Linked DNA regions of Hydrogenophaga sp. SL48. Each later gene encodes a partner of the first gene's protein in a complex. Links are inferred from orthologs where the notes say so. Each region holds a gene or a part of one and is shown on either strand. Other genes may lie near its edges. The genes, in order: trxB and trxA.

Evidence for each region.
Region 2: the proteins of trxB (region 1) and trxA are in contact, whole or in part, in a crystal structure (PDB 1F6M), measured with the Escherichia coli proteins. The link is inferred for Hydrogenophaga sp. SL48 from one-to-one orthologs.

Annotation. Positions count from the first base shown.
Region 1 is NZ_CP063400.1:447,460-462,170, reverse strand. What follows is about bases 8,164-11,018. They hold trxB (thioredoxin-disulfide reductase), read left to right. Parts: upstream 8,164-9,044; coding sequence 9,045-9,992; downstream 9,993-11,018. Other genes in these bases: IM738_RS02145 (DesA family fatty acid desaturase), read right to left, coding at 10,814-11,018; rpmG (50S ribosomal protein L33), read left to right, coding at 10,449-10,619; rpmB (50S ribosomal protein L28), read left to right, coding at 10,203-10,436; IM738_RS02165 (Crp/Fnr family transcriptional regulator), read right to left, coding at 8,196-8,870. In the rest of the region: IM738_RS02200 (ABC transporter ATP-binding protein), read right to left, coding at 1-665; IM738_RS02195 (ABC transporter ATP-binding protein), read right to left, coding at 678-1,448; IM738_RS02190 (branched-chain amino acid ABC transporter permease), read right to left, coding at 1,460-2,557; IM738_RS02185 (branched-chain amino acid ABC transporter permease), read right to left, coding at 2,574-3,503; IM738_RS02180 (replication-associated recombination protein A), read right to left, coding at 3,735-5,027; outer membrane lipoprotein chaperone LolA, read right to left, coding at 5,039-5,677; IM738_RS02170 (DNA translocase FtsK), read right to left, coding at 5,721-8,069; more of IM738_RS02145, read right to left, coding at 11,019-12,040; IM738_RS02140 (RsmB/NOP family class I SAM-dependent RNA methyltransferase), read right to left, coding at 12,206-13,474; IM738_RS02135 (peptide chain release factor 3), read left to right, coding at 13,509-14,711.
Region 2 is NZ_CP063400.1:1,455,450-1,470,179, forward strand. The notes cover bases 3,617-6,490. They hold trxA (thioredoxin TrxA), read right to left. Parts: upstream 5,283-6,490; coding sequence 4,950-5,282; downstream 3,617-4,949. Other genes in these bases: rho (transcription termination factor Rho), read right to left, coding at 3,617-4,757; IM738_RS06985 (PD-(D/E)XK nuclease family protein), read left to right, coding at 5,397-6,490. In the rest of the region: phosphate regulon sensor histidine kinase PhoR, read left to right, coding at 1-1,224; IM738_RS06965 (hypothetical protein), read right to left, coding at 1,233-2,930; IM738_RS06970 (type B 50S ribosomal protein L31), read right to left, coding at 3,035-3,298; more of rho, read right to left, coding at 3,495-3,616; more of IM738_RS06985, read left to right, coding at 6,491-8,051; IM738_RS06990 (UvrD-helicase domain-containing protein), read left to right, coding at 8,048-11,434; IM738_RS06995 (TIGR03862 family flavoprotein), read left to right, coding at 11,456-12,712; IM738_RS07000 (Bug family tripartite tricarboxylate transporter substrate binding protein), read left to right, coding at 12,791-13,783; dnaX (DNA polymerase III subunit gamma/tau), read left to right, coding at 14,033-14,730. UniProt on the Escherichia coli protein: Participates in various redox reactions through the reversible oxidation of its active center dithiol to a disulfide and catalyzes dithiol-disulfide exchange reactions.

The DNA.
Region 1 (14,711 bases):
CCGCTGCCCGTCATGGTGATCTCACCCGAGTCCATCACATAGCCGCGGTCGGCGATCTGCAGGGCCCGCTGGGCGTTCTGCTCGACCAGCAGAATCGTCACGCCCTGCCCCGACACGTCACGCACCACCTCGAAAATCTTGTCCACCATGATGGGCGAGAGGCCCATGGAGGGCTCATCGAGCAGCAGCACCTTGGGCTGGCTCATCAGCGCGCGCGCCATCGCCAGCATCTGCTGCTCCCCCCCCGACATGGTGCCGGCCAGCTGGTCCTTGCGCTCCTTCAAGCGAGGGAAGATGCCGAACATGCGCTCGATGTCGTTCGCAATGCCCGCCTTGTCGCTGCGGATGTAGGCCCCCATCTGCAGGTTCTCGGTGATGGTCATGCGGGTGAACACACCGCGGCCTTCCGGCACCATCGCCAGGCCCAGCCGGACCAGATCCCAGGCGCCGCGCCCCTTGATGCTCTGGCCCAGGTATTCGATGTCACCACCTTCGAAACCCAGCGATCCGGTGATCGCCTTCATGGTGGTGGTCTTGCCGGCACCGTTGGAGCCGATGAGGGAGATCAGCTCGCCCTCGCGCACTTCCAGATCGACGCCCTTGACGGCCTTGATGCCACCGTACGCGACCTTCAGGCCGCTGACTTTGAGTAGTGTGTTTGCCATGTTGTTCTTTCCTCAAGCACCACCGGTTCCGAGGTAGGCCTCGATCACCTTCGGATCGTTCTGCACCTCGGCCGGCGTGCCGGACGACAGCTGCTTGCCGTAGTCGAGCACGGTCACGCGGTCACACAGGCCCATCACCAGCTTCACGTCGTGCTCGATCAGCAGGATGGTCCGGTTGTCGTTGCGGATGCGATCGATCAGCTCGCGCAGCAGCACCTTCTCGGTCGCGTTCATGCCGGCGGCGGGTTCGTCGAGTGCGATCAGCTGCGGGTCGGTGGCCAGCGCACGCGCGATCTCCAGGCGGCGCTGATCGCCATAGCTCAGCGTGCGCGACTTGTAGTCGGCGAACTTGGCGATGCCCACGTACTCCAGCAGCTCACGCGCACGCGCCGTGATGGCGGCCTCTTCCTTCTTGAACCCTGGCGTGCGGAGCACCGCGCCGATCAGACCCGAGTGGCTGCGCACATGGCGACCCACCATCACGTTCTCCAGCGCCGTCATCTCGGCAAAGAGCCGGATGTTCTGGAAGGTGCGAGCAATGCCGGCCTTGGCCACCTCGTGCACCGCGCTCGGGGTGTAGGGCTTGCCGGCCAGCTCAAACGAACCGCTGTCGGGCGTGTACAGACCCGTCAGCACGTTGAAAAACGTGGTCTTTCCCGCACCGTTGGGGCCGATCAGTCCATAGACCTGCCCACGTTTGATTTCGATGCCCACGTCGCTCAGGGCCTGCAGGCCGCCGAAGCGCTTGGACACGTTGGCAACCTTGAGAATGGTTTCGCTCATATCAGTACCGCTCACTTGCTCAAAGACTTGCCATGCTCAGGCGATGGCCACAGGCCCTTGGGGCGCAGCAACATCACCACCACCATCGCCAGCGCGATCAGCAACTGGCGCAGGATTTCCGGGCCCAGGCGACCGCCGGTCCATTCGGTCAACGGGCCGGCCACATGCCGCAGCACTTCCGGCAATCCGGCCAGCAACAACGCGCCCAGGATCACGCCAGGAATGTGACCGATACCGCCCACCACCACCATGGCCACCACCATCACCGACTCCATCAGAGAGAACGATTCGGGGGACACAAAGCGCTGGAACGAAGCGAACAGCACGCCGGACATGCCGCCAAAGGTGGCGCCCATGCCGAAGGCCAGCAGCTTGAGGTTGCGGGTGTTCAGACCCATGGCCTTGGCCGCGATCTCGTCCTCGCGGATCGCCATCCAGGCGCGACCAATGCGCGAGTCCTGCAGGCGGTACGACAGCACGATCGACATCACCACGAAGAACAGGAACAGGTAGTAGTACATCGTCACGGGCTGGAAGGTGTACGACCAGTCGCCGAGGCTGATGGTCTGCCGTTGTCCCATGTTGATACCGAAAACGGTCAGTGCGTCGATCTGGCTGAGGCCTTTGGGACCGTTGGTGATGTTCACCGGGCGATCCATGTTGAGCAGGAAGATGCGGATGATTTCACCGAAGCCCAAGGTGATGATGGCGAGGTAGTCGCCACGCAACTTCAGCGTGGGTGCACCCAGCAGCATGCCCACCACGCCGGCCACCGCCGCCGCCAGCAGCATGACGAGCCAGATGTTCAGGTGCAGACCGTTGGGGAAGATGGCCTTGATCGCCGGGAAGGTGTCGGCAAGGTGGGGTGAAGCCAGCAGACCGTACAGGTAGGCACCGACCGCGAAGAACGCGATGTAACCCAGGTCCAGCAGACCCGCGTACCCCACCACGATGTTCAGCCCCAGCGCCAGCAGCACATAGAGCAGTGCGATGTCAACGATGCGGACCCAGGAGTTGCTGCCCGTGGCCTGGAGCAACAGCGGAAGCACCATCAAGGCGATGGCGGTGAGGCCAAAGGCAATCAGCTTGCCCGATTTGGAGTTCATCATGATTCAGTCCTCCCGGTCAGGCTCGGTCTGCCACGCGCTCACCCAGCAACCCGGAGGGCCGCAGCGTCAGCACCAAGGCGAGCACGATGAAAGCAAAGATGTCGGTGTACTGGCTGCCCAGCACGCCACCAGTCAGCTGGCCAAGGTACCCCGCGCCCAGCGACTCAATCAGACCGAGCGCAATGCCGCCCACCACCGCACCGGCCAGGTTGCCGATGCCGCCCATCACGGCGGCCACAAAGGCTTTCAGCCCTGGCATGAAGCCCATGGCGTGTTGCACGGTGCCATAGTTCGACGCCCACATCACGCCGGCGATGGCGGCCAGCATCGCGCCGATGATGAACGTGGCGGAAATCACCATGTCGGGCTTGATGCCCATGAGGGCGGCCACACGTGGGTTTTCGGCGGTGGCGCGCATGGCGCGTCCCAGGTTGGTCTTGTTCACCAGCCACATCAGGAAGGCCAGGGTGATGGCCGTGACGGCCAGAATGGTGATCTGCGTCAACGAAATCACCGCGCCCCCCAGCGCGATCGGCTCGCTCGACAGCATGGCCGGGTACGACTTGGGGTTGGGCGCCCAGATGATCATGGCAAAGGTCTGCAACAGCAGCGACATGCCGATGGCCGTGATCAGCGGTGCGAGCCGCGGTGAATTGCGCAACGGCCGGTAGGCCAGTTTTTCGATCGTGTAGTTCAGCGCCCCGCAGACCACCATGGCGATCAGCGTGGCCACCAGCAGGATCATCCAGCCCGGCATCCACGCCCAGGCATTGGACATCCAGCCGATCAGCGTCCAACTGGTGAGGGCGCCGACCATGAGCACGTCACCGTGCGCAAAGTTGATCAGGCCGATGATGCCGTACACCATCGTGTACCCCAGCGCCACCAGCGCATACATACTGCCCAGGACCAGACCGTTGATGATCTGTTGCAGCAAAACGTCCATAGAAACTTCTCCGTGTTTTTTGTCAGCCCCGGGCGGGTTGCCCGGTCTACCTGCTTTGACTTAGCAAAAAACCCGCCAGGCTCGACCTAAAAACAGGACAGACTGCGGGTTGGTGGGCGGATTGTAGCCACGCGGTTTCCGAGGCTTGATGCGTGTAAGCCCTTATTCGGCGCGGGTTTACCCTGAAATCGAGGCGTAACAGCCGCTTGCATCAGCGGCTTTGGGATTTCATTAGTTTTTTTGATTGTTCAGATTTTTGAGCTCGCGCAGCTTATCTGCAATGCGAATCTCCAGTCCGCGCTCCACCGGGCGGTAAAAGCCGGGCGCCACCATGCCTTCGGGCAGGTAGTTTTCACCCGCCGCGAAGCCACCCGCCTCATCGTGGGCATACCGGTAGCCTTTTCCATGATCCAGCTCTTTCATGAGCTTTGTTGGTGCATTGCGCAGGTGCATGGGCACGGGGCGCGTGCCGTCCTTTTTGACGAAGGCCTTGGCTTCATTGAAGGCCTTGTAGACCGCATTGGACTTCGGCGCCACCGCCAGGTAGACCACACACTCGGCCAGCGCCAGTTCGCCTTCAGGCGAGCCCAGGCGCTCGTACACCTCGGCCGCGTCCAGCGCCAGGCGCAGCGCACGCGGATCGGCCAGCCCGATGTCTTCCGTCGCCATGCGGATAAAGCGGCGTGCCATGTAGCGCGGATCGGCGCCGCCGTCGAGCATGCGAACGAACCAGTACAGCGCCGCGTCCGGATCGCTGCCACGCACGCTTTTGTGCAGGGCGCTGATGGTGTCGTAGAACTGGTCACCGCCTTTGTCGTAGCGGCGCATGCGCTCGCCCAGCACGCGCATCAACCAGGTGTCGGTCACTTCCGCGAGCTTCTCGCGCGTGGCCGCCACCGCCAGCGTTTCCAGGGTATTCAACAAGCGGCGTGCATCGCCGTCCGCGTACGAGATCAGGCGGTCGGCGGCGGCGGTCTCGACGGCCGGCACGGCGCCAATGCCCTGAGCGCGGGCGATGAGCTGGCGCAGATCATCCTCGCCCAGCGGCTGCAGCACGTAGACCGCCGCACGCGAGAGCAAGGCGGAGTTGACCTCGAACGAGGGGTTTTCGGTGGTCGCGCCGATGAAGGTGAACAGGCCGCTCTCCACGTGCGGCAAAAACGCGTCCTGCTGGCTCTTGTTGAATCGGTGCACCTCGTCCACGAAAACGATGGTGCGCTCCTGTTGCAGGCCGTCGCGCGCGGACTCGGCCTGCTCCACCGCTTCGCGGATGTCTTTCACGCCACCCAGCACAGCGCTGATGGTGATGAACTGCGCCTCAAAGGCGTCGGCCATCAGCCGCGCGATGGTGGTCTTGCCCACGCCCGGCGGCCCCCAGAGGATGCAGCTGTGTGGCTGGCCCGACTCAAACGCCAGCCGCAACGCCATGCCCTCGCCGAGCAGGTGCTGCTGACCGATCACGTCACCCAGGGTGCGTGGACGCAGCCGCTCGGCGAGGGGTTGGTGTGAAACGGGTGGACTCACGCGCTGACGGGTCAGGGCCGGATCACGTCGGCGCCGGCCGGCGGCTGAAAGCGGAAGCGCTCCGCTTTCAAAGGCGCATTGCCCTGCCATTGCGTGAAGGTCAGCACCGAGCGTTGTCCCAGGCTGTCGGCGATGTCCAGCGCGGCAAGCTGTCCCTGGCGAAAGCCCACACGCACCGTCTGCAGCTGACCGTCCTTCGCTTTGGGTTTCGCCTCCAGCCACTCCAGACCGTCCTGGGCGGGCGCGGCCTTGAGATCAAACACCTCGGTCAACGCCTTGATGTCGGTGCCCGCAGCGATCAGCGCCGCCGGCGTGCTGCCCAGCACCTCCTGCTGCTTGCGGGCCGTGACCTGGTTCAGATCGACGTCGTACAGCCAGAGCGTCTGCCCGTCGGCCACGATGGTCTGCTCGAAGGGTTTGGTGTACTCGAAGCGAAAACGGTTGGGCCGCAGGAATTCAAAGCGCCCGCTGGACGTTTTGCTGCGCGCCACGGTTTCACCCGCGCGCTTGGGCGACGTCACCACCTGGGTGAAACCGGACTGGGCGCTGTCCACGTCTCGAAGGAAATTCTCCAGGTCCTTGAGACCATCGGCGAAAGCACCCGTCGAGGCGGCCAGCAGGGCGGTGGCGAGCAGAAGTGGTTTGATCATGTGAACTGTGATCCGCCAACGCGGACAAGGTTGCATGCTGGCGTCAATCGCCACGCGGCGCGACCAGGATGTCGCGCTGCCCGCTGGACGTCAGCGCACTGACCAGTCCGGCTTTTTCCATGTCTTCGAGCAGGCGGGCGGCGCGGTTGTAACCGATCTTGAGCTTGCGCTGCACATAGGAAATGCTGGCCTTGCGGTCCTGCAGCACGATGGCCACGGCCTGGTCGTAGAGCGCGTCTTTTTCACCGCCCTCGCCACCGCCTTCGCCAAACATGTCGCCGCCCTCACCATCGCCCAGGCTGCTGTCCAGCACCCCGTCGATGTAGTTGGGCTCGCCGCCCTGCTCTTTCAGGTAAGCCACCACGCGATGCACCTCTTCGTCGCTCACGAAAGCGCCGTGCACCCGCACCGGAAAGCCCGTTCCCGACGGCATGTAGAGCATGTCGCCCATGCCGAGCAGGCTCTCTGCGCCCATCTGGTCGAGGATGGTGCGGCTGTCGATCTTGCTGCTGACCTGAAACGACAGGCGGGTCGGGATGTTGGCCTTGATCAGGCCGGTGATCACGTCCACACTCGGGCGCTGGGTGGCCAGGATCAGGTGGATGCCGGCGGCACGCGCCTTTTGCGCGAGTCGCGCAATCAGCTCCTCGATCTTCTTGCCCACCACCATCATCAGGTCGGCCAGTTCGTCGATCACCACCACGATGTAGGGCAGACGCTCCAGCGGCTCAGGCTGTTCGGGCGTGAGACTGAAAGGGTTGCCGATGATCTCGCCGCGCGCCTTGGCCTCTTCGATCTTGACGTTGTAGCCCGCGAGGTTGCGCACACCCATCTTGCTCATGAGCTTGTAGCGTTTTTCCATCTCGCCCACGCACCAGTTCAGGCCGTTGGCCGCGTGCTTCATGTCGGTCACCACCGGTGCCAGCAGGTGCGGAATGCCCTCGTAGACACTCATCTCCAGCATCTTGGGGTCGATCAGCAGCAGGCGCACGTCTTTCGCGTCGGCCTTGTAGAGGAGCGACAGGATCATGGCGTTGATACCGACCGACTTGCCCGAGCCGGTGGTGCCGGCCACCAGGCAGTGCGGCATCTTGGCCAGATCGGCCACCACCGGCTGACCACCGATGTCCTTGCCCAGGCCCATGGTCAACATCGACTTGGCGTCGTTGTAGACCGACGAACCCAGGATCTCGCTGAGCTTGATCATCTGCCGTTTCGCGTTCGGCAGCTCCAGCGCCATCAGGTTCTTGCCGGGAATGGTCTCGATCACGCGGATCGAGACCAGCGACAGCGAGCGCGCGAGATCGCGGCCCAGGTTGACGATCTGCGAACCCTTCACGCCGGTGGCGGGCTCGATCTCGTAACGCGTGATCACCGGGCCCGGTGCGGCAGCGACCACACGCACCTCGACTCCAAAGTCCTTGAGCTTCTTCTCGATCAGGCGGCTGGTCATCTCCAGCGTCTGGCTGTCCACACCCTGCTGGTGGGCCGGTGCGCTGTCGAGCAGGTCCACCTGCGGGAGCTTGCTGTCCGGCATCTCGGTGAACAAGGGCTTTTGCCGCTCCTTGGCCACCCGTTCGCTCTTGGGCACATCGACCAGCGTGGGCTCGATCAACATCGGCGTCGGGTGATGTTCCTCGATCTCGACCCGCTCGACCTTGACCACTTCCTCGCGCTCGCGGGCGGCCTGCTCACCGATGCGCTGGTCTTCCACCGCCTCGCGTTTCTCCCGTCGCGACTCGAACCACTCGTCGAGTTGACCACCCACGCGCTCCGCCCAATGCCCCCAGGAGAACTGGAACACACGGGGCAGACAGATCACGATGAGGGCCAGTGCGACCAGCGCAGACCCAGTGAAGCCCAACCAACGCACCACCCACGGGCCCAACAGGTGACCAAACACCCCACCACCGTGGCCAGGCAAGAAGGCTTCCAGCCGATACAGGCGGCTCCACTCCAGGACCATGCTGGCCAGCATGAGCACCACCAAGGCCAGCGCATAGGCACTCCAGCGCACCCAGGGGGGTTGCCCCAGTGGCAGTGCCGTGACGTCGTGCGCATCGGAAGATGCCTGCCCTCGCAACCGCACCGCCAAAACGGACAGCCAGACGCGCCAGCCTGCCAGCATCAGCCACCAGACAGAAAACCCCATCAGGTAATAGCTAGCATCGGACAGCCAGGCGCCGAGCTGACCTCCCCAGTTACCAACATCGTTTCGCGACCCCGTGGTGCTCCAGGCCGGATCAGACAGGGAATGGCTGAGCAGTGCCAGCAGCCAGAAGCCGAGCACGGCCGCCCCCGCCACCAGCGCCATCTCATGGGCGAAGCGGGCCAGTCCGTTCGGCGGCGCATTGGCCCGATCGGCATTGAGGGTGTTGAGTGAATATGTCATAGACCTCGCAGATGTCCTGCGGCTAGCTTACCCCAATGCGTCAGCGGCGAACGCACGGCCACGGCGGCCGATCAAGAGGTCAGGGAGGCGCCGACAACGCGCCGAAGCGATGCAGAAAAACCCGATTCAGCCGAGCGAGTTCAGCCGGTCCTTGATGATGGTGCTGCCATCTTCATCCACCTCGATGAACCCACGGTCTTCCAGATCCTTCATCACCCGGCTGACCATTTCGCGCGATGCACCGATCATCTTGGCCACGTCCTGACGCGACACCCGATCACGGATCACCAGCCGACCGTCTTTGTCGGGCTGTGCAAACTCCAGCAGGGCACGCGCCACACGCCCATACACGTCCATGAGCGCCAACGATTCAATCTTGCGGTCCGCATGGCGCAGACGGAGCACCAGGCCCTTCATCACCGCATAGGCCATGGAGGTGTTTTCGGGGAGGCAGCGGGCGAACTCCACGCGTCCCAGGATGAGCACATCGGTCTGCACCTCCGCGCGCACCGTGGCCGAATGCGGCTGGTTGTCGATCAGGCTCATCTCACCCACGTAGTCACCTGGGTTCATGGTGGCCAGGATCACTTCACGACCGCGGGTATCCGTGGTCACCACACGTGCGCGACCGGTCAGCACGATCGCCAGGAAATTGGACTTTTTGCCCTGCTCCACAATCACTTCACCCCGTTTGAAGCGCCGCTTGATCACAGCGTCCGCCACCGATTCGGCCTGTGCCTGGGTCAAGGTCGAAAACAGCGGGACCCGGCGGATCAAATCAAGATTGGACAGTATCGACATAGGCTTATTCCTCTGGAAGAACGGCTGGCGCCGCGCTCTTTTTGTAAACTCGATCACAGACAAGGCGATCCACTTCCGGAATCCGTGCCCAAGAAATCAGAAGCCACAAGGGCCTGCGCGTCATTCTCATTCACTCTATACCAACCCATCAACAAAATGGGAAGGACGAACACCATGAAGCACACAAAAGTACTTATTCTAGGTTCCGGCCCAGCAGGCTACACGGCCGCCATCTATGCGGCCCGTGCCAACCTGAGCCCGCTGCTCATCACCGGCATCGCTCAAGGCGGGCAGCTCATGACCACCACCGATGTGGACAACTGGCCCGCCGACGTGGACGGCGTGCAGGGTCCCGACCTGATGCAACGCTTCCTGGCCCACGCCGAACGCTTCAAGACCGAGATCGTTTTCGATCACATCAACACCGTCGATTTCTCCAAACGCCCTTTCGTGCTCCAAGGTGACAGCGGCGAATACAGCTGCGACGCCCTCATCCTCGCCACCGGCGCTTCGGCCAAGTACCTGGGGCTGCCCTCGGAAGAAGCCTTCATGGGCAAGGGTGTGAGCGGCTGCGCCACTTGCGACGGTTTTTTCTACCGAGGCGAGGAAGTGTCCGTGGTGGGCGGCGGCAACACGGCCGTGGAAGAGGCGCTCTACCTGTCCAACATCGCCAGCAAGGTCACCTTGATCCACCGCAGGGACACGTTCAAGGCCGAGGCCATCTTGATCGACAAACTTCATGAGAAGGTGGCTGAAGGCAAAATCGCACTGCAACTGCACAGCACGCTGGAGGAGGTGCTGGGCGACCCGATGGGGGTCACCGGTGTGCGCGTCAAGAACGTGCAGACGGGCGCCACCGAAGACATCGCCGTCAAGGGCTGTTTCATCGCCATTGGTCACAGCCCCAACACCGACATTTTCAAGGGTCAGCTGGAGATGAAGGACGGCTACATCGTCACCAGGTCGGGCAACAACGGCATGGCCACCATGACCAGCGTGCCGGGTATTTTCGCGGCTGGCGACGTGCAGGACCACATCTACCGCCAGGCCATCACCAGTGCCGGCACGGGCTGCATGGCGGCGCTGGACGCCCAGCGATTCCTGGAACAGAACCCCGCCTGACAGCGCTGACGGGCATGCGCGCCGACTGACGGTTCGAAGACCGTCACCGGGAACGCTATAATCACAGGCTTTGCTGCGATTTCCTCGCACAAATCATGGGTTACCGCCACCCTTTCCTGGCGAGGTGAGGCTGAGTGGCCAGAGGCGCGACGGGAACACCGTTTCGCGCATCCCGCGCCACCAGCTGTAAAGAAGTATCGGAGTGTCCTCATGGCACGCGTCTGCGATGTAACGGGCAAGAAGCCCATGGTCGGGAACAATGTTTCCCACGCCAACAACAAAACCAAGCGCCGGTTCCTGCCGAACCTGCAATACCGCCGTTTCTGGGTCGAAAGCGAGAACCGCTGGGTTCGTCTGCGCGTGTCGGGTGCTGCCCTGCGCCTGATCGACAAAAACGGCATCGATGCCGTGCTCGCAGACCTGCGTGCACGCGGCCAGGCTTAAGGAGCACACACCATGGCAACCAAAGGCGGACGCGAAAAAATCAAGCTGGAATCCACTGCGGGTACCGGCCATTTCTACACCACGACCAAAAACAAGAAGACCACGCCCGAGAAGATGCTGATCAAGAAATTTGATCCCAAAGCTCGCAAGCACGTGGACTACAAGGAAATCAAGCTGAAGTAATTCAGCCGGTTTCACCCAACAAAAAAGCCGCTGTTTTCAGCGGCTTTTTTGTTGCTCGAGAAACAATCTCAAGCTTGTCCGGCGCGAAGTGCCTCAAACCCAGAACACCGTGGAACCGGCTCCGCCGGGCCACTGGTGTTGCCCCCATGAGGGGGTGACGCGCCGCAGGTGCGGCGCGGGGGTGGGTCACAAGCTCAAGCGTGGGCGGAACGCAGGCGAATCGAAAAATCGCGCAGCGCGGCAATGCCACTTTCTTCTGCACGACGGCACCAGGCCTGCAGATCGACCGCAAGCTGATCGCGCGAGGCGTTCGTGCTGGACCACAGAGCGCGCAGCTCTTCGCGCATGGTGACCATCTTGTCGAGCACCGGATGCTCGGCTCGCGCCAAGGCCAGCTGCGGCTTCACCTCGGCAGGCACCTTGTCGTCATCACGATGGAGCCAGCGGCGGGCGGCATGCAGGGCAGCCGCATCCGCACTCTTGGCCTTCAGGCCTTCCACTTCACGCTGGCAGGCAGCGCGCATTTCGCGTGCGTATCTGGCCATGACTTCGTAGCGGTTGGCGATAATGGCTTCAAGGGTCTTCTCGTCGGCCACCGGCTTGACATCACCGAAAGCCATCTTGGGCGGCACCTTCTTGACCGATGCCAGGCCCAGGGTCTTCAGGATGGTGATGTACATCCAGCCGATGTCGAACTCATAGGGCTTGACGGACAACTTGGCCGAGGTCGGGTAGGTGTGGTGGTTGTTGTGCAGTTCTTCGCCACCAATGATGATGCCCCAGGGCGAAATGTTGGTGCTGGCGTCGGTGGCTTCGAAATTGCGGTAACCCCACCAGTGGCCAATGCCATTGATGATGCCGGCAGCCGTGATCGGAATCCAGGCCATCTGCAGCGCCCAGACAGCGAGACCCGCCATGCCAAAGAGCAACACGTCAACGACCAGCATCAGGCTGACGCCCAAGGCGGAATAACGCGTGTACAGGTTGCGCTCGATCCAGTCGTCGGGGGTGCCGTGGCCGTATCGGGCCATCGTCTCAGGGTTCTTGGATTCGGCACGGTACAGCTCGGCACCGGTCCAGAACACGGTCTTGATGCCAAACACGTGAGGGCTGTGCGGGTCACCTTCGCGCTCACATTTGGCGTGGTGTTTGCGGTGAATGGCCGCCCACTCCTTGGTCACCTGGCCGGTGGTCATCCAGAGCCAGAAGCGGAAGAAATGCGAGGCAATCGGATGCAGATCCATCGAGCGATGCGCCTGATGGCGGTGCAGGTAAATGGTCACGCTGGCGATGGTGATGTGGGTGAGCACCAGCGCGATAAGCAGCATTTGCCAACCGGTGGCATGGGTCAGGCCATTGGCCAGCACATCGACCAGCCCGTCCCATGCGAGGGACAGGGTCCCGGAATCGGAAGAAGACATTGATTTCCTAAAAGAGCGCCCGAGGGTGTCTGTACAAACAAAAGCCGCGCTCACGGGCGCCTGTGGCGGGCTAACCCGTGATTTTAAGGCTGGGGGTGCAAATCACCAAATGACCAGCGCAGATGTCCGCCAAAAAACGGAAAAAGCAGGAAAAACTACTCTATATCACGTCTTTTTCTGCCAAGCAGCGGCGAAAAACCCATCTGTGGCGTGCCGATGCGGCCACAAGCGCAGTGTTTTTCCATGGTTTTTTGCGCAGAGCGACGCCGGCTCCGGCACATGGGCGGCGTCCAGCAGTTCGCTGACCGACAGCATGTCGAAGTCGGTATGGACCCGTGAAAAGGCCTCCGCCACCGCCTCATTTTCGGCTGGCAACAGGCTGCAGGTCGCATAAACCAGGCGTCCACCCGGCTTGAGCAGGCGTGCCGCACTGGCCAGAATCGCCGTTTGCAGCTGTGCCTGAGCGGCCACGGTATCGGGGTTCTGCCGCCATTTCAGGTCAGGGCTTCGGCGCAAGGTCCCCAGGCCCGAGCACGGTGCATCCACCAGCACACGGTCGATCTTGCCCGCGAGGCGTTTGATGCGGTCGTCCCGCTCGTGGGCTATCGCCACGGGGTGCACGTTCGACAAACCGCTGCGCGCGAGACGCGGTTTGAGCGCATCGAGGCGGTGGCCGGAGGTGTCAAACGCATAGAGTCGACCGCTGTTGCGCATGGCCGCGCCAATGGCCAGCGTCTTGCCGCCGGCCCCAGCACAGAAATCCACCACCATCTCGCCGCGCTTGGCGTCGAGCAGCAGCGCCAGCAGCTGGGAGCCTTCGTCCTGGACTTCCACCTCGCCATTCACAAACGCGGGCAGCTTGGCCAATGAAGGTTTGCCCTGCAGGCGAATCCCCAGGGGGGAATACGGCGTGGGCTCACATTTCAAACCCGCCTCGCGCAAATCGCCCAGCACCGCTTCGCGCTTCTTTTTCAGCACGTTGACACGCAGGTCCAGCGGCGCGGGCTGGTTCAGGCTGGCCACCAGGGCCTCGAACTCGTCGCCCACCTGATCGCGCAGCGCGAGCGCCAACCACTCGGGCAGGTTGTGCCGATGCTGTGCCATGAGCTGGTCGTCGGTCACCGTCAGGCAGTGGTCCCACCAGGTCTTTTCCGCCTCGGTGAGCGCGCTCTTCAGGAAGTCGCGGTCACCGGGAAAACCCAGAATGGCCAGGCGACGCCATTTGGAGCCGCTGCCGGAGCGGGCCAGCCACTCGAACTTGAGGCGTTCGCGCAAGATCGCGTAGACGGTGTCGGACAGCGTGGCCCGCTCACGCGGGCCCAGCGACTTGTTCTCACGGAAATGGCGTGCGACCACGGCATCGGTGGGGTGGTCAAATTTGAAAACCTGTTCGATCAGGGTGGAACATTCGTCCAGAAGGGCTTTGGGGTGCATCTCCCTATTGTCCCACCCGCGATAATCATGGGCTATGTCCGAAATTTCGACCCAGGTGAAGCGTCGCCGCACCTTCGCCATCATCTCCCACCCCGACGCGGGTAAAACGACCCTGACCGAGAAGCTGCTGCTGTTCTCTGGCGCCATCAACATCGCCGGCTCGGTGAAAGCCCGCAAGGCTGCGCGCCACGCCACGTCCGACTGGATGGAAATCGAAAAGCAGCGTGGCATTTCCGTGGCGTCGTCCGTGATGCAGATGGAGTACCGCGACTGCGTGATCAACCTGCTAGACACCCCGGGCCACCAGGACTTCAGCGAAGACACCTACCGCGTGCTGACCGCCGTGGACGCGGCGCTGATGGTGATCGACGCCGGCAATGGCGTGGAGCCGCAGACCCGGCGCCTGCTGCAGGTCTGCCGTGCGCGCAACACACCCATCCTGACCTTCGTCAACAAGATGGACCGCGAGGTGCAGGCCCCGCTGGACCTGATGGACGAGATCGAGCGTGAGCTGGGCATGACGGTCGTGCCCTTCACCTGGCCGGTCGGCATGGGCAAGACGTTCCGCGGCGTGTACGACCGCCGCACCGACCAGATGCGCGTGTTTGCCGCCGGCGAAGACCGCCGCGGAGGTGATGAAGACGTGCTGGTCGGGCTGGACAACCCCGAGAGCGTGAAGCGATTCGGTGCCGAATTCGAGCAGGCGCGCGATGAGCTGGAACTGGTGGCGGGGGCATCCCCCGCCTTCGACGAGGCGCAGTTCCTGGATGGCAAGCAGACGCCGATGCTGTTCGGCTCTGCGGTCAACAACTTCGGCGTGCGCGAGGTGCTGGACGCGCTGGTGGACCTGGCGCCACCGCCCGGCGAGCGTCCGGCGATCCAGCGGGTGGTGAAGCCCGAGGAGCCCAAGTTCACCGGCGTGGTCTTCAAGATCCAGGCCAACATGGACCCGGCGCACCGCGACCGCATCGCTTTCGTGCGCCTGGCCAGTGGCCATTTCGAGCGCGGCATGAAGCTCAAGGTGGTGCGATCTGGCAAGGACCTGCGGCCCAACACCGTGGTGAGCTTCCTGTCCCAGCGCCGCGAGCTGCTGGACGAGGCGTTTGCCGGCGACATCATCGGCATCCCGAACCACGGCGTGCTGCAGCTCGGCGACACGCTGACCGAGGGTGAGAACCTGCAGTTCACCGGCCTGCCCTTCTTCGCCCCGGAAATCATCCGCAGCGTGGAAGTGGCC
Region 2 (14,730 bases), 1.0 Mb from region 1 along the record:
TTGTTGGGCGCACTGACTTGGCTTGCTTTCGACAGCGTGCGTGCCTACCGGTTGCTGAGCTGGCTGGGCAAAGCCGATCTGGACCGCACGCCGAGCCTTCCTGGCCTGTGGGGCGAGCTGACGGACCGCAGCCGCAAGCTGATCAAGAAGCTGGAGAAAAAGGCCCAGAACAGCGACGACCGGCTCGAGGACTTCCTCGCCGCGATACAGGCTTCACCCAACGGGGTGGTGTTGCTGGATGCCTCGTCCCGCATCGAATGGTGCAACCTGACGGCCGCCCAGCACCTTGGTTTTGATCCCCAGCGCGATCTCGGCCAGTACGTGCGCAACATGGTCCGCCACCCGGTGTTCACCGCCTACATGGAGGCGGGTGACTTCATGCACGAGATCCAGTTCGACGGCCCTGGCCAGCGGCCCTCCCAGCCGAGCAAGATCTCGTTGCAGATTCACCCCTACGGCAAGAAACGCCGGCTGATGATGACCCGCGATGTGACGGCGGTGCAGCTGGCCGAGGCGATGCGGCGCGATTTTGTGGCCAATGTCTCGCATGAAATCCGCACCCCACTGACCGTGCTCAGTGGCTTTGTCGAAACCATGCAGAGCATTCCACTGGAAGAAGAAGAACGGCAGCGCTATCTCGGACTGATGAGCCAGCAGGCCCAGCGCATGCAGACGCTGGTGAGCGATTTGCTGACGCTCTCGCGCCTCGAAGGCAGTCCCGCACCGGGTCCTGGAGAGTGGGTCGACGCTCACGAGCTCGCGCAGCATGTGGTGCAGGAAGCGATCGGCTTGTCAGCAGCGATCGCCCGGCCTGTGCACGTTGTTGATCTGGCACCAGGTCCTAGGTTCTGGGTGTCTGGCGTCAAGACCGAGCTGCTCAGTGCCATGTCCAACCTGCTGAGCAACGCCGTGCGCTACACCCCGGCGGGCGGAAGCATTCATGCGGGCTGGCGCTTGCTGGACGACGGTACGGGCGAGTTTTTTGTGCAGGACAGTGGGCCCGGCATCGCCGCCGAACACCTGCCGCGCCTCACCGAGCGCTTCTACCGTGTCGACCGCAGCCGTTCGCGCGAAACCGGTGGCACGGGACTCGGCCTGGCCATCGTCAAACACGTGACCCAGCGACACGGTGGTCAGGTGCAGGTGCAGAGTGTGGTCGGTGAAGGGTCCACGTTCGCCATTTCGCTGCCGCCCTCCCGTGTGCGACAGCTCGCCATCGGGTAGCTCCCCGATCAGCCGCCCACGCGCAGGTACAGCAGCAGGCTTTCCTTGTCGTTCAGGCGACGCACCGTGGCTTTGTAGGCCCACTCAAACAATTGCACCCGCTCATCGAGCGTGGGCTGGCTGTCGGGATGGACCACCATCGCCTGGCATCGGGGGTCGGCTTTCAGGCCGCTGCGAACCAGGGTCAGTCCGCCCTGGTATTGCAGTGCCGAGATCTGGGCCTGGCTCAGCCCGTCTGCGAGGACGCAGGGCGACGACGCCGGTACCAGCTTGGCAATGCGGCGCACCACGGGGCCGTAGCTCCGGCCGAAATCCAGCAGCGGCAGCCACAGTGTCATCAGAAGAAGCCAGCACAGCGTGGCCCCCGCAGCCGGCAGCACCAGGCTTTTCCAGAGCGCCTGCCGATGCCGTCCGACCCGCCATGCCACCAGCCAGAACCACGCGACGGTGGCCAGCAGCGCGGGCACCAGCAGCACCAGCGAAAATTCGGGCACGAATCCAGGCGCGAGTCGAGCGACATTCGCTGCAGGCTTGGCGGGCACACCCGTCTGCATCGCAAACCAGATCACCCAGATCACCAGCGCACAGCCGCTGAAAAAAACCAGGGTGAACCAGTCGATGAGGGCCGACACACTGCGTCCGAGCGTGGGCAGCGCGAAGGCCGCCAGCGCGGCCAGTGCGGGCAAGGCAAGCAGCAGTGCGCGGTCAAAGTCCGGGTTGATCGCGCTGTTGATCACGCTGACCAGTGCCGCCCACAGGGGCAAGGCCACGTGTGGACTGAGCAACTGTCGCCGCCAGCGCCACAGGGTCCACAGCACCAGTGGCCACGCGGGCCAGGTGAACCAGACCAGGAGGCGGGCCCAACGCTGCCATTCGGTCCAAACAGCGGGCAAGGCCAACTCGTTGGGCCACTGAATCTGTTGCGTCAGTGCGGCCAGCGCGGTGGCCAGGCCCAGCAAGCCGGCCACCCAGGTCAACTCCAGCGGAGGTCGTGTGTCGCTGGCGGTTCGAGCCAGCCACACACCGACCAGAAGACCGCTGCCCAGGATGAGGGCGATCCAGGGTGCTCCACTGAACACCAGTCCCAGCGTCGCCGCCCCCCAAAGGATCACTGTTCGCCACGGGTGCCGAGTGGAGGGCAATGCCATGCGGGTGGCTGCCATCAGCACGGCGCTCACCATCGCCAGCCGTGCGAGGTCGGGGGTGGTCTCGTGCGACATCTGGGCCAGCCCCAGGCAGGCCACGAGCGCCAGCAAGGCGGCATCGGCCAATGTGCGTGCATAGTCGATCGGATCGGCCTCCCCGCCAAACGCGAAGGCCACCGGCTGCGCACTGGTCTGCCGTGCCAGGTGGTACACGGCGTACCAGGTGCAGACCAGGGTCAACGCCAGCAACAATGCGAACGGGATACGGGCTGCAATGTCGGCATCCAGAAAGGGCATTGCCCTTATGAAGAGGGCGCCCAGCCAGTAGGGCAGGGGGCCGGCCACATCGGCCGCAGCACCGAGCACCTGTGGCTGCCACCAATTGCTCTGCCCTTGCGCCATCCCCAGCATGGCGCCGAATGCCGCCACGTCGGCGTTTTTCCAAGGCTCCCGCCCAACGAAGCCGGGCAGCACATAGGCCAGGCAAAACAACAACAGCGCGAGCCGGGGCAGACGGCGCACGGCCGACTGGGGCACGATGGCTGGGGTGGCAAGGTTCACGGCGGCAAATATACAGGGGGGGGATGACAAGCCAAAAAAAAGCAGCCGGAAAACCGGCTGCTTTTGCGCAGGGACCGCGGCCTGCTGGCTCGCGCGGCGTCTGATTACTTGGCTGCGGCTGCGGTCTTGCCGAAGCGGTTGCGGAACTTCTCGACGCGGCCACCCATGTTGTCCACGCTCTTTTGCGTGCCGGTGTAGAAGGGATGTGACTCGCTGGAGGTGTCCAGCTTGAAAAGCGGCAGCTCACGGCCGTCTTCCATCTTGATCATTTCCTTCGTGTTCGCGCACGAACGCGTCACGAATTTGAAGTTGTTCGACAGGTCAACGAAGCAGACTTCGCGATAGTTGGGGTGAATGCCGTCTTTCATGACGTTTCCTTGGGTTCAGGTGCGGCAGCCGCAGCGGAACCATTCCGCTGTACTTGTCGCAATTTGCAAAGCTTTGGATTATAGCCCGAGAAGTGCAGCCGGAGGAGGTGCCTTGAACCGGGAACACCGCGGAACCGGCTTTGCCGGGCCGCTGGTGTTGCCCCCTGGGGGGTGACGCCGAAGGCGGCGCGGGGGGTCAGCCACCCCGTCGCATCATGTCGAAGAACTCTGAGTTGTTCTTCGTCGCCTTCATGCTCTTCAAGACCATTTCCATGGCTTCGATCTCGTCCATGTTGTACATGAACTGGCGCAGGATGCGGGTCTTCTGCAGGATCTCCGGCGCCAGCAGCAGCTCCTCGCGGCGGGTGCCGCTGCGGTTGAGCTGGATCGAGGGGAACACGCGCTTTTCATACAGGCGGCGGTCCAGGTGGATTTCGCAGTTGCCGGTACCCTTGAATTCTTCAAAGATCACTTCGTCCATGCGGCTGCCAGTGTCCACCAGCGCGGTCGCGATGATGGTGAGCGAGCCGCCTTCTTCGATCTTGCGCGCGGCACCAAAGAAACGCTTGGGGCGCTGCAGGGCGTTGGAATCGACGCCACCGCTCAGCACCTTGCCGGAGGAGGGCAACACGTTGTTGTAGGCGCGGGCCAGGCGGGTGATGGAGTCGAGCAGGATCACCACGTCTTTTTTCAGCTCGACCAGGCGCTTGGCGCGTTCGATCACCATCTCGGCCACGTGCACGTGGCGTGCGGCCGGTTCGTCGAAGGTAGAGGCGATCACATCACCGCGCACCGTGCGCTGCATTTCGGTCACTTCTTCCGGGCGCTCGTCCACCAGCAGCACCAGCAGTTCCACCTCGGGGTGGTTGGCCGTGATGGCATGGCAGATGTGCTGCATCATGACCGTCTTGCCGCTCTTGGGCGGCGCCACGATCAGGGCGCGCTGGCCGCGGCCGATGGGCGCAATGATGTCGATGACGCGGCCGGTGATGTTCTCTTCGGTCTTGATGTCGCGTTCCAGGCGCATCTGTTCCTTGGGGAACAGCGGCGTCAGGTTCTCGAACATGATCTTGTGCTTGTTGTCCTCGGGGGGCAGGCCGTTGATCTTGTCGAGCTTGTTGAGCGCGAAGTAGCGCTCGCCATCCTTGGGGATGCGGACCTCGCCCTCGATCATGTCGCCGGTGTGCAGGTTGAAGCGGCGGATCTGGCTCGGCGAGATGTAGATGTCGTCGGTGGACGCGGTGAAGCTCGTGTCCATGTTGCGCAGAAAGCCAAAGCCGTCGGGCAGGACTTCGAGCACGCCGTCCGCGTTCACCAGTTCGCCGCCTTTGGCGCGCTTCTTGATGATGGCGAACATCAGCTCCTGCTTGCGCATGCGGCCGGTGTTTTCGATCTCAAGCGCGTCGGCCTGCTTGAGGACTTCAGACACATGCAGTGCCTTGAGTTCGTTGAGGTGCATGGGATTCACTCCGGGAGGGAGTCGAGTCAAAAAACCGGGGGAGGGGGCGCTGACGTCCGGTTGGCGGACTGGCGCTGTCGAGAGAGGCTGGGCTGTGGTTGGCCAGCTGACGGAAGAATTATGACAGGAAAAATATCGGCTGCTGTACGAGGCCCGGGCGTTGCACCCGGGCCGGTTTCGCCGGCAGAACGATCAGGCCAGTTGCTGGTCGATGAAAGCGGTCAATTGGGCTTTGCTCATGGCGCCGACCTTGGTGGCGGCCAGTTGGCCGTCTTTGAACAGCATCAGGGTCGGGATACCGCGGATGCCGAACTTGGCGGGCACGTCGCGGTTGTCGTCCACGTTGAGCTTCGTGATCTTGAGCTTGCTGCCGTAAGAACCGGCGACTTCGTCCAGGATGGGGGCGATCATCTTGCATGGACCGCACCACTCGGCCCAGAAGTCCACCAGCACCGGTGCTTTGGCTTCGAGCACATCGGCCTGGAAAGTTGCGTCAGAAACGTGGGTGATCAGGTCGCTGGCCATGGTCCATCCTAAGGAACGTTGAAAGGGGGAGTTAAAGTCAATGGGCTGTGCCGCAGGACCTTGGGTCTCGGCGTACAGCTACAACTGCTCAATTGTGACAGAAACGCCCGTTCCATGATGTCTGCTCCCCCGATCAGCCACCCCGCAGACATACGCTGGTCGGCGCTGACCGAGCAGATCGGGCAGCGGCTGAAGAGCCGTTCTGTCGACGCTTCGCGAGCACTGGTGCTGGTGCCTTATGCCCAGCTCATGGACTCGGGGCGCCGGGCTTGGGCGCAAGCCCACCCCAGCGGCTTCTCGCCCAGGTTCGAGTCCAGCCGCAACTGGGCCGCGTCGCTGCAACCCTTCCTGCCGTCCATCAACGACCTGTCCGGCGACGTGGCCCGGGACAGTCTCGTGGCCGCCAGCTTGATCGACCGCGTGGGCCGTGGTCGGGTGGCACCTGCCCTGAGGCCGGTGCTGGTGGCCAGGCTGGTTGATGCGGCCCGCCAGCTCGGGCCATTGGCCGCAGCACGCCCCCCAGAAGCCCGTGCCGACTGGGCGGGGCAGATGCGCGAAGCGATGGCGACCGGGGGCCAGACGCTGCAATGGGAGGCCCTGGTGGCCTCGCTCGCGCTGGCCTGGACGTCCTCATCGGTCTATGCCACCGACGTGTTGTGGACACCGCTGGCGGCGCCAGGGGTCGCGTTTGATGATCTGCTGGTTCTGCAGGGTTTTCAGCCCGATCCGCTGGCGACCGCGCTTGCGGCGTTGTGGGGCGATCGGGTGACGGTGCTGCCACTGCATCCCCCGACTGAAGCATGGCCCATCGCCAGCCTGCACGCCTGCCACGATGCGCAGGACGAGGCCCAGCGCGCTGCCGCCTGTGTGATTTCGCTGGCCAATGCCGGTCGCACGCCAGTGGCGCTGGTGGCCAACGATCGTGTGCTGGTGCGGCAGGTGAGCGCGCAATTGCACGGGGCGGGGTTGTCGGTGCGCGACGAGACGGGGTGGAAGCTGTCGACCACCCATGCGGCCGCGCGGCTCATGAGCCTCTTGCGAGCGGCCGATCCACGCGCCCGCACCGACGACCTGCTCGATTTCCTGCAGCAGACCCGGGTCTGGCCAGAAGCGCAGCTGCAATCACTGGAGCGCCGGGCCCGCTCGCTGGGTCTGGCTCAAGCCGCTTCGGCCCTGCGGCACCCGCAGCTCGTGGGCAGTGTTCCGCTCGGTCTGCCCGAGCTGATCGCTGCGCTCCAGGCGCCACGACCTTTGTCGCAATGGCTCCCCGATTTGGCGCAAACCTTGCGCAGCTGCGGTTGGTGGGACGAATGGTGCAGCGACGCCGCCGGGCAGCAGATCGTGCAGACCTTGCGTCTGAGCGATGGCGCGTCCCACGAGCTGGCGGTGCTGGAGCAGGGGCTTCAGGAGGATGCAACAGAAGCCATGCGCCGCAGAAAGCCACACATGAGCCTGGCCGCCTTCACGGCCTGGGTGCGGGACGCGCTGGAGGGGGCGAGTTTCATGGCGCCAAACACCGGGACGCCCGATGTGGTCATCCTGCCCATGGCGCAACTGCTGGGGCGTTCTTTTGCGGCCACGGTGGCGCCCGGTTGCGACGAGCGCCACCTGCCCGCAAGTCCCGAGCCGCCCGGCGCATGGACACCGCAGGAACGCAGCGCCTTGGGGCTGCCGCAGCGCGAGGACCTTGCCCTGGCCGCCAGGCAGGCCTGGGAGATGTTGATCCGGTTGCCTGAGGTTCACCTGCTTTGGCGCACGCAGGAGCAAGGGGAAGCCGTCTTGCCCAGCCCCTGGGTGCTGATGCTCGACACGGCACAGGACGGTGCCGCGCTCGCGGCCACCATCGATCCGCGAGAGCGGCGCCGGCTCACACCTGAGGCGGTGGTCCGTCCAGGTCCCTCATCGGGTGACCTGCTGCCCGAAGCGCTCTCGGCCAGCGCCTACCAGGACCTGCGCGACTGCCCTTACCGCTTCTTTGCCTTGCGCCAGTTGCGCTTGCAGGACGCCGACGAGCTGGAGGTCGAGCCCGACAAGCGCGACATGGGCATCTGGCTGCACGCGGTGCTCAAGCTCTTTCACGAAGAGCGTGCGCAGGCGCAGGCCGAGGGCGCAGCGCCGGATGCACGCAGTGATCGCGAGCGCATCGACCGGCTGGCCCGGAGCACGGCCGAGCACATGGGTCTCAACGCGCTGTCGGCCGACGACGGCGCAACAGAAGGTCGTGCCGGCTTCCTGCCGTTCCAGGCTGCCTGGCCGGCGGTGTGCGATGGTTACCTGGACTGGCTGTGGAAGTTTGAAGCCAGTGGTGACCGCGCCGGCCCCCGGTTTGCCCAGGCCGAGCTGTCGCTGCGCAGCGAGGCGGGGCCGTACCGGTTGATCGGCACGCTGGACCGGGTGGATCACCAGGACAGCCCGGAGGGTGTGATTCCGTTCGTGATCGACTACAAGACCGAGCCGCGCGACACCACCCGCAACCGCGTGAAAGCACCGCTGGAAGACACGCAGATCGCGTACTACGCCGCGCTCTTGCCCGAGGAGACGGTGCGGGCGGCCTACCTGAGCGTGACCGAAAGCCGCGACGCGGGCGCCACCTTGCTGGTCGAGCAGACGCAGGTGATCGCCGCGCGCGATGCGCTGCGAGAGGGCCTGGTGCGCGACCTCGATCGGGTCGCGGCGGGGCACGGCATGCCGGCCCTGGGCGAGGGCAAGGTGTGCGACTTCTGCGCCGCTCGTGGCCTGTGCCGCAAAGACTTCTGGACAGTGACATGAGCGAACAAGCGGCATACCGCATCAACGGCGAACCGGTGTCGCGCGAGGCGTTCTACGCGGTCGCCTGCGACCCGGCGCGCAGCGTGGCGGTGGAGGCCTGCGCGGGCGCCGGCAAGACCTGGATGCTGGTCTCGCGCATCCTGCGGGCCTTGCTCGACGGCACCGCGCCGCAGGATATCCTGGCCATCACCTTCACCAAAAAGGCCGCTGGCGAGATGCGCGAACGCCTGCTCGACTGGTTGCTGGCGTTCTCGCGCTTGCCGCAGGACCAGCTGGTGCAGGAGCTGGTCCTGCGTGGCATGGACCCGGCGCAGGCCGCCGTTCGCGCCGGCGATCTGCAGGCCTTGCACGCGCGGCTGACCGCGCTGGGCCGGCCGGTGCAGATCCGCACCTTCCACAGCTGGTTCGCCGCCCTGTTGCGCAACGCGCCGCTCTCGGTGCTGCACGACCTGGAATTGCCCGCACCTTACGAGCTGCTCGAAGACGACAAACCAGCGGTGCAGCGCGTGTGGCCCCGTTTCTACGCGACCGTGGCGGCCGACGCCGGCTTGCGGCAGGACTATCTTCACAGCGTGGCCCTGCACGGGCGCCACCAGACCGGCGAGGCGCTGAAGAATGCGTTGGACAAGCGGGTCGAATTCGCGCTGGCCGATGCCAGCAGCGTGGTCGAGTCCTCGGTGGAGCCCTTCGCGGTGCTGTACCCGTCCCTGGCCCGGTTCGATGCCCCTGAAGACGCCTTGCTCGGCAGCATGGTCCGCGAGCGCTGGCTGGCGTGGGCCAAGGTGCTGGGCGGCGAGGGCAACAAGACGCCGCAGAAGGCCGCCAACGCAGTCGTGGACGCGTTCGCCGTGCCCGACGAGCCTGGGCAGATGGCGGCCCGGTTCAACCAGTTGCGCAAGGCCTTTTTCGTGGCCGACGAAGACCGCCTCACCAACCACCTGAGCAAGTTCCCCGCTGCGCAGGAAGCCGAGACCGAGCTGAAAGCCCTGTGCGGCGCGCGTCGCCAGCACCAGGCCTGGCAGCACCACCAGCGCCTGACGCGCCTGACCCGCTGCTTGAGTGCAGAGTACGCGTCGCTCAAGCGCGAGCGTGGCTGGGTGGACATGAACGACATCGAGGGCGCGGCCCTGCGCCTGCTGGGCGACGCCGAGCTCTCGGGCTGGATGCAGCAGCGCCTGGACGCGCGCGTGCGCCACCTGCTGATCGACGAGTTCCAGGACACCAACCCCCTGCAGTGGCAGGCGCTCTACGGCTGGCTCTCGGCCTACGCCGGTGCCGGTCCGGGCGAAGCGCCGCGCGTGTTTCTGGTGGGCGACCCCAAGCAGTCGATCTACCGCTTCCGCCGCGCCGAGCCGCAGGTGTTCAAGGCAGCGCAGGCGTTCGTGGTCGAGGGGCTCGACGGTGCCTTGCTCACCTGCGACCACACGCGCCGCTGCGCCACCGGCGTGGTGGACGCGCTCAACGCCGTCATGCAGGCCGCCGAGCAGGACGCGGGCTACGCCGGCTACCGCACCCACACCACAGAGAGCGACGCGCTGGGCGCGGTGCTGGCACTGCCGCAGGTGCCGCGCGCGGCGGGCGGCAATGACGACCACGGCGCGGAGGGCGAGGCCGTCTGGCGCGACAGCCTGAGCGAGCCGCGTGTGACCCCCGAAGAGACCCTCAGTGCCATCGAGGCCCGGCAGGCGGCCGACTGGATCGCCCACGAGCTGGCCAGCGGCGCGTTGAGGCCCCGCGACATCATGGTGCTGTCGCGCAAGCGTGAGCGCCTGGGCTGGTTGTTCGAGGCGCTGCGCGAACGTGGCATCGCCTGCGAGCAGCCCGAGAAGCTGGATCTCGCCGACGCGCCCGCCGTGCAGGACGTGGTCGCCTTGCTCGACGCGCTGGTCTCACCGGCCCACGACCTGAGCCTGGCGCGTGCGCTCAGGTCGCCGCTGCTCGGCCTGGGCGATGCGTCGCTGGCCCAGATCGCGCGCCTGCGAAAGCGCTGGACACCCCCCGCCGAGGTGAACGGGCCGGGCGAGAAGGTGCAAGCCCCATGCTGGTGGGACGTGCTGCAGCGCTGGTCCTCCCTCGAGTCCGACGAACAGGACGCGCTGGCCGCCAGTCTTTCCGGCGGAGAGGCCCAAGACCTCCACCCGATCGGTCCTGCCGCCATCCGCCTGGCGCGCTGGCGCGGCTGGGTCGACAGCCTGCCGCCTCATGACGCGCTCACCGCCATCTACCGCGATGGCGATGTGCTCGCGCGCTTTGCCCAGGCCGTGCCGCCACACCAGCGCGAGGCGGTGCTGGCCCAGCTGCAGAGCCTGCTGGCGCACACCCTGGCCCAGGACGGCGGGCGCTTCCTGAGCCCCTACCGGCTGGTGCGCGCCTTCAAGGCCGGCGACATCCGGGCCCCGCAGGCCGCGCAGGACAACGCGGTGCGCCTGCTGACCATCCACGGTGCCAAAGGCCTGGAGGCCCACACCGTGCTGCTGCTCGACACCGACGCCGCGCCCCCCAAGGCCGAGAGCATGGGCGTGCTCGTGGATTGGCCGGGCGAGGCACCCCAGCCGCGCCGGTTCGTGTTCCTCGCCAGCGAAAAGTCGCCGCCGGCCTGCGCCGAGGGCGTGCTGGCCATCGAGCAGCAGGCCCGCGCGCTGGAAGAACTCAACGCGCTTTACGTGGCGCTCACCCGCGCCGAACACCGCCTGGTGATCTCCAGCACCGAGCCCCATCGGGCGGCCGTCGCGCCGTCGTGGTTCCGCCGCATCCAGGCGCACGCTCTGGCCGTGGCGGCCGCACCCGAGTCGGTGCATGCCGAGGCGGCCGAGCCAGAGCCTTTCGAATTGCTCGCGCTGCCGATCTTTGTGCCAGCGGCCGCGTCCGAGGACGCGTCAGGCCAGGAAACCACGGAAAACGCGGCCCTGGACGCGCTGGCCCGCACCGGTCTCGCGCTGCACCGCCTGCTGCAATGGCGGCCCACCCCGCTGGGCGGCTTTGAGTGGACGGACCTGCACCGGCAGGCGGTGGCGCGGGAGTTCGCGCTGTCACCCGAACAGTCCGCGCAGGCGCACACCATGGCGCGCGCCATCGTCTCAGGCGAGGCCGCCTGGGCCTGGGACGCCGATCAGCTCACGCATTGGGGCAATGAGGTCGAGCTGTGGTTCGAGGGTCAGCTGCTGCGCCTGGACCGCCTGGTACGGCGACGTGACAGCGGCGAATGGTGGGTGCTGGACCACAAGAGCGCCGAGCGCCCCGAACAACAAGCCCAGCTGCTGGCTCACATGGTCCGCTACCGCCGTGCCGTGCAGACGGCGCAGCCTGGCGCCGTGGTGCGCCTCGCTTTCATCAACGCCAACGGCCAGCTCATCGAGCTGCCCGCAGAGACCGAGACCCGATAAGTGACCGACGCTTTGAATCCGATGCTTTCTCCTTTGGACGTCGCCATCGTCGGCGGCGGCCCCGCCGGCCTGATGGCGGCCGAGGTGCTGTCTCGTGAGGGCGTGCGCGTCGACCTGTTCGACGCCATGCCCTCTGTCGGGCGCAAGTTCCTGCTGGCCGGCAAAGGCGGCCTGAACCTGACCCACGCCGAGCCGCTGGACGCGTTCATCTCCCGCTATGGCGAGCGGGCCAGCACCTTGCAGGTGATGCTGCAGGCCTTCGGTCCGCAGCAGGTGCGCGACTGGGCCGCCGGTCTGGGCATCACCACCTTTGTCGGCAGCTCGCAGCGCGTGTTTCCCACCGACATGAAGGCAGCGCCCCTGTTGCGCGCCTGGCTGCAACGCCTGCGCCACCCCGCGCCCGGTGGCGAATCCGTGCGGTTTCACATGCGCCACCGCTGGCTCGGGTGGGCTGGAGATGGGACATCGCTGCGCTTTCAGACGCCCGAGGGCGAACGGCAGGTGAGCGCGCGCACCACCGTGCTGGCCCTGGGTGGCGCGAGCTGGGCCCGGCTGGGGTCGGACGGCGCCTGGTGGCCGTGGCTGCAGGCCGCCGAGGTGGACCTGGCGCCGCTGCAACCGTCCAACGGGGGCTTTGAGGTGCAGGGCGGTTGGACGCCCTTGTTCCGCGAACGCTTCGCGGGGCAGCCCTTCAAATCGGTCGCGATCCGGTTTGCCGACGACCAGGGTCACAGCTTTCAGAAAAAGGGAGAGTTCGTCGCCACCGCCACCGGCGTGGAAGGCAGCCTGGTCTACGCTGTCTCCAGCGGGCTGCGCGATCAGATCAACCGGACCGGCAGCGCCACCTTCCACCTCAACCTGCTGCCCGACCGCAGCCCGGAAGACGTGCTCAAACAGGTGGCGCACCCCCGAGGGTCGCGCAGCCTCTCCAGCCACCTCAAGAGCCGGCTCGGGCTGGACGGCATCAAGATGGCCATCCTGCACGAGCGGTGCCCCAAGGCCACGATGAACGACCCGGTCGCGCTCGCGGTCGCGATCCAGGCCCTGCCCATCACGCTCGCCGCCACCCGGCCGATCGACGAAGCCATCAGCACGGCCGGTGGTGTGCGCTTCGAAGCGCTGGACGAAGCGCTGATGGTGCAGCGCCGTCCCGGCCTCTTTTGCGCGGGTGAGATGCTGGACTGGGAAGCGCCCACCGGCGGCTACCTGCTCACGGCTTGCCTGGCCAGCGGTGTGGTGGCGGGGCAGGGCGTGGCGCGCTGGCTCAAGGCCCATTGATGGGGTGTCATCACGCCGTCAAGACCCGGGTCTAGAGTTCCACGGGTTCTTTTTGCCCTGTCCTGGAGATGTTTGCCCATGTTCGTGTCCGTTTTGCACCGCCGCCGCTTTTGCCATCAGCTCGCCGCAGGCCTCGTCGCCTTGAGCGCGGGTGCTGCCCAGGCCAATGGCTTTCCTGATCGGCCCATCAAGATCGTCGTGCCGTTCGCGCCCGGGGCCGGCACCGACGCCATGGGCCGCCTGATCGCGGCGAAGCTGGCCGAGTTGCTGAAGATCAGCGTCGTCGTGGACAACCGCGCGGGGGCTTCCGGTGCCTTGGGCGCCCAGGAGGTCGCCAAGGCCGCGCCCGACGGCCACACCTTGCTGCTCGCCGCAGCGCCCTTCACCACGGTGCCCGCCGCGCTGCCAGGTGCGGGCTACGACCCCATCGCCGGCTTCACCCCGGTGGGCATGTTTGCCCACGGCCCGCTCGTCTGGGCCGCGAGCAAAGACCTGCCCGCGAACACCCTGTCCGAGGTGGTGGCACTGGCACGCAGCCAGCCCGGCCGCCTGAACTACGGCTCGGCCGGGGTCGGCGGCATCAACCACCTGGTGCTCGAATCGCTCAAGGCGCACACCGGCACGTTCATCACGCACATTCCCTACCGTGGCATTGCGCCCGCCACCGTGGACACCCTGTCCGGGCAGATCCAGCTGCTCACCGGGACCATCCCCGCGCTCGCACCCTACATCCGGGACGGCCGCCTCAAGGCCCTCGCCGTCACCAGCCAGGGCCGCAGCCCCGCGCTGCCGCAGGTGCCCGGCATGCAAGAGTCGGGGTTTGCCGATGTCAACGTGCTGAACTACTTTGCGCTGGTCGCACCGAAAGGCACACCCGACGCCGTGGTGCAGCAGATCAATGCCGCGCTGGCCCAGGTGGTGGCCATGCCCGATGTGAAAGAGCGCCTGGCCAAAGACGCGCTGGAGCCCGCCACCGGCACGCCGGCGCAGCTCGCGCTGTTCCTGCAAAAAGACGTGGACGGCTGGAAGCGGGTGGTGGAGCGCCAGAAGCTCAAGATCGACGCTTTCTGATCGGGGCTGCCTGGCCCAGACAGCAAAAAGGCCGCTGATGCGGCCTTTTTGCTGTAGCGCGTGCGATGCGCTGAATAAGGTGACGAGCCTTGACCCCGGCACTGACTCCACAGTTAGGGCTGCTTGGTTCCCCACCTGACCCGGTTGGCCGCTTCACCATGCGGGAAGGCCCGTCGGGGTGAATTGTAGGCGATGGCAGCGACCTTTGCCGGACCGGGCGCGGTGAGGGCGCCGCTTAGAATCGACACCATGTCTTACGTCGTCCTGGCCCGCAAGTACCGCCCGCGCAATTTCACCGAAATGGTGGGGCAGGCGCACGTGGTCCAGGCCCTCACGAACGCGCTCACGACCCAGCGCCTGCACCACGCCTACCTGTTCACCGGCACGCGTGGCGTGGGCAAGACCACCGTCTCGCGCATCCTGGCCAAGTCGCTCAACTGCTTGGGCACGGACGGGCAGGGTGGCATCACCGCCGAGCCATGTGGCGTGTGCCAGGCCTGCACCGATATCGACTCGGGCCGCTTCGTGGACTACACCGAGCTCGACGCGGCCTCGAACCGCGGCGTGGACGAGGTCCAGGCGCTGCTGGAGCAGGCGGTCTACAAGCCGGTGCAGGGCCGCTTCAAGGTCTTCATGATCGACGAGGTGCACATGCTCACCGGGCACGCGTTCAACGCGATGCTCAAGACGCTGGAAGAGCCGCCCGAGTACCTGAAGTTCGTGCTGGCCACGACCGACCCGCAGAAGGTGCCGGTGACCGTGCTCTCGCGTTGCCTGCAGTTCAACCTGCGCCCGATGGCACCGGAGACCGTGCTGGAGCATCTGGGTCAGGTGCTTCAGGCTGAAAACGTGCCGGCCGAGACGCAGGCGCTGCGCCTGATCTCGCGCGCCGCGCGCGGCTCCATGCGCGACGCGCTCTCGCTGACCGACCAGGCCATTGCCTTCGG